Regions from separate parts of the Pannonibacter tanglangensis genome, predicted to be linked through region 1. Evidence: predicted binding sites of a transcription regulator. Region 1 holds the regulator's gene; the other holds the start of a gene.

Region 1 (4,683 bases):
CCGCATCGTCGCCCTGCGCCAGCCGATGGGCCAGGACCTGCGCGAGATCATGGCCGCCGGTCGCATCGCCAACGACCTGGAGCGGGTCGGCGATCTTGCCAAGAACATCGCCAAGCGCGTCATTGCCATCGACGGCGACCTCAACTCCAAGAAGGCCGCCTTCGGCGTGGAGCACATGTCCGAACTGGCGCTGAGCCAGCTCAAGGCCGTGCTTGACGCCTACACCAGCCACGACGCTGCGGCAGCCCAGGCCGTGCGCGAGCGTGACGACGAGGTGGATGCGATCTACACCTCGCTGTTCCGCGAGCTGCTGACCTACATGATGGAAGACCCGCGCAAGATCACCCAGTGCGCGCATCTGCTGTTCTGCGCCAAGAACATCGAGCGCATCGGTGACCATGCCACCAACATCGCCGAGAACGTCTACTTCATGGTGACGGGCAAGCAGCTGCTGGAGGCTCGCCGCAAGATCGATGAAACCGGCCTCGCCGACATCGAGAACGCCTGACGCGGTCACCCGCGTCCGATTGCTGGAGCGTATGAATGCCTAAGGTTCTCATCGTTGAAGACGAAGAGCCGCTGAGCCTGTTGTTGCGCTACAATCTGGAAGCAGAAGGCTATTCCGTGGAGGCCTGCGCCCGCGGCGATGAAGCGGAAATCCGGCTGCGCGAGAGCCAGCCGGACCTCCTCTTGCTGGACTGGATGCTGCCGGGCCTGTCGGGCATCGAGCTGTGCCGGCGCCTTCGGGCGCGGGCAGAGACCGAGCGCCTGCCGGTGATCATGCTGACGGCCCGGGGCGAGGAAGCCGAGCGCATCCGCGGGCTCGCCACCGGTGCCGACGACTATGTCGTCAAGCCGTTCTCGATCCCCGAGCTGATGGCGCGCGTGCGCGCCATCCTGCGGCGGGCCCGGCCCGAGGTCGTGTCGACGATGCTGCGCTCCGGCGACATCGAGCTTGACCGCGAGACCCACCGCGTCCGCCGCAACGGCAAGGAAATCCATCTCGGACCGACCGAGTTCCGCCTGCTGGAGTTCCTGATGACCTCGCCCGGCCGCGTGTTCTCGCGCGAGCAGCTGCTCGACGGCGTCTGGGGGCATGACGTCTATGTGGACGAGCGGACGGTCGACGTGCATGTCGGTCGCCTGCGCAAGGCGATCAACCGCGGCAAGGTGAAGGATCCGATCCGCACCGTCCGCGGCGCCGGATACGCCTTCAACGACCAGTTTGCGGTCGCCGGCTGACGCTGCGTCTTGTCATCGACTGGCGAAACATCGCCGCTGAGCCCGCCTCCGGTGGGCTCAGGCTGCTGACAAACCCTGTATCGTCATCCCGGACGAGAGCGAAGCGGAGATCCGGGAGCGGAGAGCCTGGGTCTCTCCCGGGTTCGCTGATTGAAATATGGAGGCCTCGCCCCTCCGGTCCCGGCTCGGCGCTGCGCTTGGCCGGGATGACTTCGGAGAGGGCGAGCTTTGTCATCACATCAAGCCCAGCCCGCTTCTGGCGGGCTTTTTTGTTGCCAGTTGTCTCGCCTGACGTCGGGCCGCTTGGGCGCATCCCGAGCGTAAAAGCAAAAGCCCGCCGGGCGGAGGCGCGGCGGGCTTCGGGTTGGGTGGGGCGACCACGGACTGGTTGGCCACCCCGAAACGGTCGGCAGCTGGCGCTCAGGCGCGGGCCAGCTGCTTCTTGTCCTTGTCGCGGCGACGGTCATTCACCGGCTGATAGGCGATGCGGCAGTGATGCGCGCAATAGGGCACGCCCGGATCGGAGTGCCGGCCGCAGAAGTAGAAATCCTGCGAGCTCGGGTCGCCGATCGGCCACTTGCAGGTGCGCTCCGTCAGCGTGAGGATGGTCGCCCGTTCCGTCATCGGCACGATCTCGGCAACCGGCGCGGCTTCGGGTGCCACCTCGACGGCGACGTCCTCGACCGGGTCCATCTTCAGCGCCGTCGCCCCGCGGCTCTGCGCCGCAGGGGCCTGGGCCGGACGCGGCGTTGCGGCCGGCGTCTGGGGCGTCGGCGTGCGTGCCCGCCGCGGCTTGGCCGCCGGGGCCACCGCCTTGGCGCGACCGGACAGCCCAAGGCGATGCACCTTGCCGATCACCGCATTGCGCGTGATCCCGCCGAGCTCGGCGGCGATCTGGCTCGCGCTCAGCCCGTCAGTCCAGAGCTTCTTCAGGAGCTCCACGCGTTCGTCAGTCCAGCTCATCCGTCACACCCCGTCGTTGCCGGCCGCAGATCCGAATTGAAGGCAGTAACCAAGTGTTAAGGCACGCGTGTTCCACGCCCCTCTTGGCATATCCAGTATGATTTGGTGATCTACAGCACGAGATGTCGTATCCGACAGGCAGGACAGTACAATGGCGGCCAAATCCGAGGCAAGGATACGGACAACATGAACCGGGGACGAAACGACTTTTCCCCAGATTACGCCGCGGTTGCCGCGGGCTTGCTGAGTGGCTGAAATGCGCCATTTGCATTGACAGGCAAGGCGATGCGCGGTGTATAAACAGCGCTCATTGTCTGTGCCGCCTGTTCGGGCGGCACAGTTCGTTTTGGCATCCCTTTCAACCATCCCTGAACCGGAGAGGTTTTCCGGGACAAGACGTCCCGGACCCCGCATGAGGAGTTGAGCATATGACGGCGTCGGCACTTTTCGGCACCTACGCTCGGGCGGATCTTGATTTCGTCCGTGGAGAAGGCGTGTGGCTGGAGACGTCCGACGGGCGCCGATACCTCGACTGCGGATCCGGCATCGCGGTGAATGCCCTCGGCCACTCCCATCCCCATCTCGTCAATGCGCTGAAGGCGCAGGCCGAGAAGCTGTGGCATGTCTCCAACCTCTACAAGATGGAAGGCCAGGAGACGCTTGGCCGCCGTCTGGTCGAGGCGACCTTTGCCGACCGGGTGTTCTTCACCAACTCCGGGGCGGAGGCGATGGAAGCCTGTTTCAAGACCGCCCGGCGCTATCACTATGTGAACGGCCATCCGGAGCGGATCGACATCATCACCTTCGAGGGCGCCTTCCACGGCCGCACCATCGCGACCATCGCCGCCGGCGGCCAGGCCAAGTATCTCGAGGGCTTCGGCCCGAAGGCGCCGGGCTTCCTGCAGGTTCCGGCCGGCGATCTGGACGCGCTCAAGGCCGTCATCGGCCCGACCACCGCAGCCCTCTGCATCGAGCCGGTGCAGGGTGAGGGCGGCATCCGCGAGATCCCGGTCGAGTTCCTGCGCAAGCTGCGCGAGATCTGCGACCAGGAAGGCATCCTGCTGATCTTCGACGAGATCCAGACCGGCGTCGGGCGGACGGGCAAGCTGTTTGCCCATGAATGGACGGGTGTCAGCCCGGACCTGATGGGCGTTGCGAAGGGCATCGGCGGCGGCTTCCCGATGGGCTGCTGCCTCGCGACCGCCGCAGCGTCCGCCGGCATGGTTCCCGGCACCCACGGCACCACCTTCGGCGGCAACCCGCTGGCGATGGCCGTCGGCAATGCGGTGCTGGACGTCATCCTCGAGCCGGGCTTCCTGGAAGAGGTCCAGCGCAAGTCGCTGCTGTTCAAGCAGCAGCTCGCGGCCGTCATCGACGCCCATCCGGGCGTGCTGCAGGAAATCCGCGGCCGCGGCCTGATGCTCGGCCTGAAGTGCGTCCGCCCGAACACGGACGTGCTGGTCAAGCTGCGGGCCAACGGCCTGCTCGCCGTGCCGGCGGGCGACAACGTGCTGCGCATCCTGCCGCCGCTGACCATCTCCGACGAGGAGATCGGCGAAGCGGTTGCCCGCATCGAAGCCGCTGCCAAGGCCGTCGAGGCCGACCTCGCTGCCGCTGCAGCCGGAGCCTGAGTTCATGTCCCAGTCCCTGCGTCATTTTCTGGATCTCACCGATTTCGAGGGCGACGAGCTGCGCGCCATCCTGGATCTCGGCCGCAAGCTGAAGCGCGAGCGCAATGGCGTGCGCCGTGGCGAAGGTCCGCTGGCCGGCAAGGTCCTGGCCATGGTCTTCGAGCAGCCCTCGACCCGCACCCGCATCTCCTTCGACGTCGGCATGCGCGAGCTTGGCGGCGAGACGCTGATGCTGACCGGTGCAGAAATGCAGCTCGGCCGCGGCGAGACAATCGCCGACACCGCACGCGTGCTGTCGCGCTTCGTCGATGCCATCATGATCCGCATCCTGAGCGAGAGCGACCTGCAGGAGCTTGCAGCCAATGCCACCGTTCCGGTGATCAACGGCCTGACCAAGCGCTCGCATCCCTGCCAGATCATGGCCGACATCATGACCTTCGAGGAGCACCGGGGCTCCATCAAGGGCAAGTCCGTGGCCTGGACGGGCGACAGCAACAACGTGCTGGCCTCCTGGATCCACGCGGCGCCGCGCTTCGATTTCGAGATGCGCATCGCCACGCCGAAGGAGCTTGCGCCGCCGGTGGAGCTGATCGCCGCCGCCCGCGCCAAGGGCGCCTCCATCGTCGTGACCGACGATCCGTACGAGGCTGTGAAGGGCACCGACTGCGTCGTGACCGACTGCTGGGTCTCGATGGGCGACGATGATGCCGAGACCCGCCACAACCTGCTCGGGGCCTATCAGGTCAACAGCCGGCTGATGGGCGAGGCCCGGTCCGATGCCCTGTTCATGCACTGCCTGCCGGCGCATCGCGGCGAGGAAGTCACCTCGGAGGTGATGGACGGGCCG
Region 2 (4,683 bases), on a different contig from region 1:
TCGAGCGTCGCGGCAAGGCGGTCGAGCTGACCGGCATATTGCAGCACCAGCGGTTCGGAGAACTCGCCGTTGAGGCCGATGCGGCGGCCGGAGACGACGGACCAGCCACGGGCCAGCCAGTCGGCCTCGGACAGGGTCTCTTCCTGCGACACGGGGCTGTAGCGGACGAGCTGGGCCGGCAGGTTCTGCGTGATGTGCCAGGTGCCGATGCCGGTGAGGGCAAGAGCGACAATGCCGGCCAGCACGCCGCGCCCCACCTTCTCGTTGCGGATCGAGCCGAAGACGAAGGCAAAGACGGAGACCATGGCGGTGCCGAACAGCAGGCCCGCGACCACGTCCGTGGTCCAGTGAACCCCGAGATAGACCCGCGAGAAGCCCATGGTCAGGACATAGATCGCCGTGACCGTGAACACGCCCGCCTTGGCCCAGGCCGGGCGGTCATGGGCAATCAGCACCGCGATGATGCCGAAGAGCACGGTCGTCAGCGTGGCATGGCCGGAGGGGAAGGCGTAGCCATGCACGCCGTCTCCCAGTTCCATCGGCCGGGACCGCAGCACGATCGACTTCATCAGCGGCACGAACAGCGCCGTGCCTGCCATGGCGATCAGGAACCCGGTGGCGCGGCGCCACGCCTTGCGGAAGAACAGGTAGCCGGCCACCACCACGCTGAGCAGGAAGATGATGAAGCCATCGCCCAGCATCGTGACCGGAACGAGGATCTGGTCACCGATCGGTGTGCGCAGGGTGTCGAACAGGTTGCGGATCGCCACGTCGGCCTGGACGAAGCTGTCGCCGGGGCCGACCTCGCTCACCAGCCAGAAGAAGCTCGGCATGGTGACCAGCAGGATGGCCACCGAAGCCAGCATGCCGACCGACCGGGGATGCTCCGGATCGAAGGTGCGCGCCACCCACTGGGACAGGCGGTCGGGCCGGCGGGCGAACCAGCCGACCACCGCCGCATGGGTGCCCGGGAACAGCGGCATGACGATCTGGATGAGCCAGCGGCCGAGCATGACGATGACGAACAGGATGACGCAGAGCCCGCCCAGCACCATCGCCAGACGGCCGGAGACCTCGCCGATCGCGCTCAGGACCGTTCCCGCCAGGAACCCGGGACCGAGATGGACGATGGACCAGGCAATGGCCGAGGTGACGTTGACGAAGGTGAAGTACCAGACATTCATGCCGGCCATGCCGGCGATGCCCGGCACGATCGACTTCACGCCCGGCACGAAACGTCCGATGAAGACGCTCTTGCCGCCATGCTTGCGGAAAAAGGCTTCGCCCTGCTCCATCAGGGCTGGATAGCGCGACAATGGCCAGAGCCCGCGCAGCCTGTCCTTGTAGATGCTGCCCACCCAGTAGGAGATCGCATCGCCGGCAATGGCGCCGAGGGTCGTCCAGATGAAGATGGTCCAGGCGTCAAGCTTGCCGAGACCCACCAGCGCGCCGGCGCCGACCAGCACGACCGTGCTCGGAACGAACAGGCCGACGATGAACAGGGCTTCGCCCATCGCGATCAGGAACACGATGAAGCCTGCGAGCTCCGGGTTTTCTCCCAGGAACGTCACGATCTGGTTCAGATACTCGGTCAAGTCCTGTGTCCATGCGTAGGCCGGGCGCAGGAACGTCCTGCAACACGCTCAGAAACTGCGCGTCCAGGCCGGTCCTCTCCTGTCGCTGCCTGCATATAGGCAGCCCGGCGGGGGCTCAACAGGTATGTAGCACACGAAGGTTTCACTAAAGTGCATGGTGGCCGGTCCCGGTCGGGCCCGGCCATCAGGCGCGTCGCAGCAGCGCGTCGCCGGGCAGGGCCGGATCCTGCACGATGCGGTCGATGCACTGGCGGATGCGCCGGAAATACTCTGCACAGGCCGCAGGACTGGCGGTCAGGGCCCCCGAGGTGATTTCCCACAGGGTCTGACGCGGGCTGCCGCGCCAGTGCGGCTGCGCCGAGGCAACCGACGTGGTGAGCGCCACCACGCGGTCCGGCTGCGGCGCATGCGGCAGCAGGAAGATGTCCCAGCTCTTCGGCATCAGGCCGCCATGCGCCAGCCCGTGGTCCGAGAGCAGGCGGAGGGCCGCCGGATGCAGGCTCTCGGTGGGCGCGGGACCAGCCGAAAAGGCCCTGATCCGGTTGCCCCCGATGGCATTGAGATAGGCTTCCGCCAGCGGACCCAGCAGGGCATTGTCCGGGCAGACGAAGAGGACCGTGGCAGTGCGCATCTGAAGCGTCTCGAATCGGGGTTCCACGCGCGGTCTGTTTACGGGCAGGCGGCAACGCGCATGTGACAGCAGGTTGACGTAAGGGCGTTTTTTCGCGGCTGGCGGGAAAGGCCGCCGCCTCGGGCCGGCCGACCGGCGGCGGGGCCCCGGCGCACGGCTGCGGTCGACGGCTTGCATCCCTATTGGTTTCAAGTATATGAAATAATGAAACCAGACCCGGAGAGCCTGCATGTCCACCCGCGAAACCATCGGAACCGCCGTCCTCGAAACGCTTGATGTCGAGGAAGCGCATGCGCTGCATCTCGCCAATGCAATCGTGCTGATCGACGTGCGAACCCCGGCGGAATACGGGTTCGAGCATGTGGCCGGCGCGCTTCTGGCACCGGTCTCGGATTTCGATCCGGCCCGCCTGCCGGAGGGCGGGGCGCGACCCGTCGTGCTGATCTGCGGCTCGGGCATGCGCTCGCGGCGCATGGCGGAGCGCTGCATCGAGGCAGGGTTCTCCCATGTCCGCCATGTCGGCGGCGGGTTCAGTGCATGGAAGGCAGCGGGATACGGCTATCTCGGCACGGACACGGCAACGGGCGCGCACGTCCCCCGCCCCTAGTCCTTCAGGCCCTGACGCCCGGCAACCGGCCCCGGCAGCCCGGCCGCGCCGGGCCACGGGAGGTGTCTGCGGTCGGCTCAGGGGCCGGGCAGGGCCGGTGTCAGATGAGGCCTGCCTTGCGCGCGCCGGTCCAGATGTCGTCTGCGAGGTGATGCGCGAAGTGCCCGTCGGACGGCAGGAGATCCGGCACCTGGACGACCACCATGCCGGCCAGCATGGCGGCCTCGGCGCCGGTCTCGCTGTCCTCGAAGGCGACACAGCGGCGCGGGTCGACGCCGAGCAGCTCGGCAGCACGCAGGTAGGGATCGGGAGCCGGCTTGCGCCGTGCCACATCTTCAAAGCAGACAACCGAGGCAAAGCGGGTGTCGAGGCCCGCGTGTTTCAGCTTGGTCCGCGCGCTGTCGCGCCGGCTGGAGGTGGCGATGGCGCGCGGCAGTCCGGTCGTGTCGAGCGCGTCCAGCAGGTCGTTGACCCGTGGCCGCAAGGGAACGCCCTCCTCCGCAAAGATCCGCCGGCACTCGGCGCTCCAGGTCGGGATCAGCGCCGCCGCCAGGTCGGCGCCGAGATGATCGCTGAGGATTGCGAAGCTGGCCGTATCGTCCTTGCCGACAAGGGCGTGGAACAGGGCCTCGTCAGCGGAATGCCCCAGCGTCTCGAGGGCCCGGAGCCCGCCGCGCAGCGACACCTGCTCGGTGGAGAGAAGCGTGCCGTCCAGATCGAAGATCACCGCGTCATACATGCCGTTCGCCCTGCGGGCCCTCTTGCTGGCCCCGGAGGTGGGCGGGCCGAGAGGCGCGCGGCGGGCGAGATGCGGGCCAGGCGGCTGTCAGCCCGTCGGGGCGGAGGGTGCGAAGGCGTCAAAGGCCGCCAGCGCTTCGGCACCATAGATCATGGACGGCCCGCCCCCCATGTATACCGCCACCGCGATGGTCTCCAGAACTTCTTCCCGGCTGGCCCCGTATTTCGCAGCCGCCTTGGCGTGATAGGCGAGGCACCCGTCGCAGCGGGCGGTGATGCCGATGGCGAGCGCGATCAGTTCCTTGGTCTTGGAATCGAGCGCCCCGGCGCCGATGGCGGCCCGGGCGGTCTCGGCAAAGCCCTTTGCGACGCCCGGAATGCCCGTGCGCAACCGGGCCATGCGGCTGTCGGTCTCGGCGATGAAGGACTGCCAGTCGCTGACGGACATGCAAACTCTCCCCTGCAGTGCCGGCGGCCGGCGGCCGCGCTGTCCGGTCAGGGCTAGCAGGTTTGGCGTCAGGGCGGATTGACCTGCCTCAAGACGCAACCGTTCAGGCAAGCGGGAAGCGGACCTCGACCGTCAGACCCCGTTCGCCGAAGCGGCGCTCGATCGTGCCGTTCAGTTCGCCGCGCACGGTCGCGTCGATAAGACGGGTTCCGAAGCCCGAGCGTCCGCCCGCCGGCAGCGGGTCGGGTCCGTCTTCCGACCACAGCAGGCAGAGGACATCGGCGGGCCGTGCAGCCTCGATGCGCCAGCGCACCTCCAGCCGGGCGCGGCCCTCGCCGATGCGGGCATATTTCAGGGCGTTGGTGGCCAGCTCGTGAACCACCAGACCGAGCGCATGGGTGGCCTTCTCGCCGAGAACGACGGCGGGTCCGTCGATCTGCGCGCCCTCAAGGCCAGCCCCGAAGACCTGTTCCAGCTCCTGGGTGAGAAGATCCGCGAGAGCCGCCTTCTGCCATCGGGACCGGGTCAGCAGGTCCTGCGCATTGGCCATGGCCTGCAGCCGGGCGGAGAAGGAGGCCGAGAAGGCGTCGAGCGTGTCGGAATGGGCCGCCGTCTGACGCGCCATCGCCAGGATGCGGGCGATGGAGTTCTTGATCCGGTGCTT

What was found. The regulator PhoB, encoded in region 1, activates phosphate uptake and scavenging genes when phosphate is short. The targets are predictions, from matches to a motif close to TGTCATNNANCTGTCAT.
Region 2: a site for PhoB is predicted at 2,289-2,305, ahead of GWI72_RS17570 (arsenate-mycothiol transferase ArsC). Genes of this name have one in related genera too.

What each region holds. Positions count from the first base shown of each region.
Region 1 is NZ_JAABLQ010000001.1:2,510,155-2,514,837, reverse strand. It holds gene phoU (phosphate signaling complex protein PhoU) at 1-508, shown strand, start outside; gene phoB (phosphate regulon transcriptional regulator PhoB) at 544-1,242, shown strand; gene GWI72_RS11165 (GcrA family cell cycle regulator) at 1,663-2,205, opposite strand; gene GWI72_RS11160 (aspartate aminotransferase family protein) at 2,634-3,836, shown strand; gene argF (ornithine carbamoyltransferase) at 3,841-4,683, shown strand, end outside.
Region 2 is NZ_JAABLQ010000003.1:121,942-126,624, forward strand. It holds gene GWI72_RS17565 (bifunctional DedA family/phosphatase PAP2 family protein) at 1-1,595, opposite strand, end outside; gene GWI72_RS17570 (arsenate-mycothiol transferase ArsC) at 1,780-2,226, opposite strand; gene GWI72_RS17575 (rhodanese-like domain-containing protein) at 2,456-2,833, shown strand; gene GWI72_RS17580 (HAD family hydrolase) at 2,934-3,572, opposite strand; gene GWI72_RS17585 (carboxymuconolactone decarboxylase family protein) at 3,660-4,019, opposite strand; gene GWI72_RS17590 (CHASE domain-containing protein) at 4,123-4,683, opposite strand, start outside.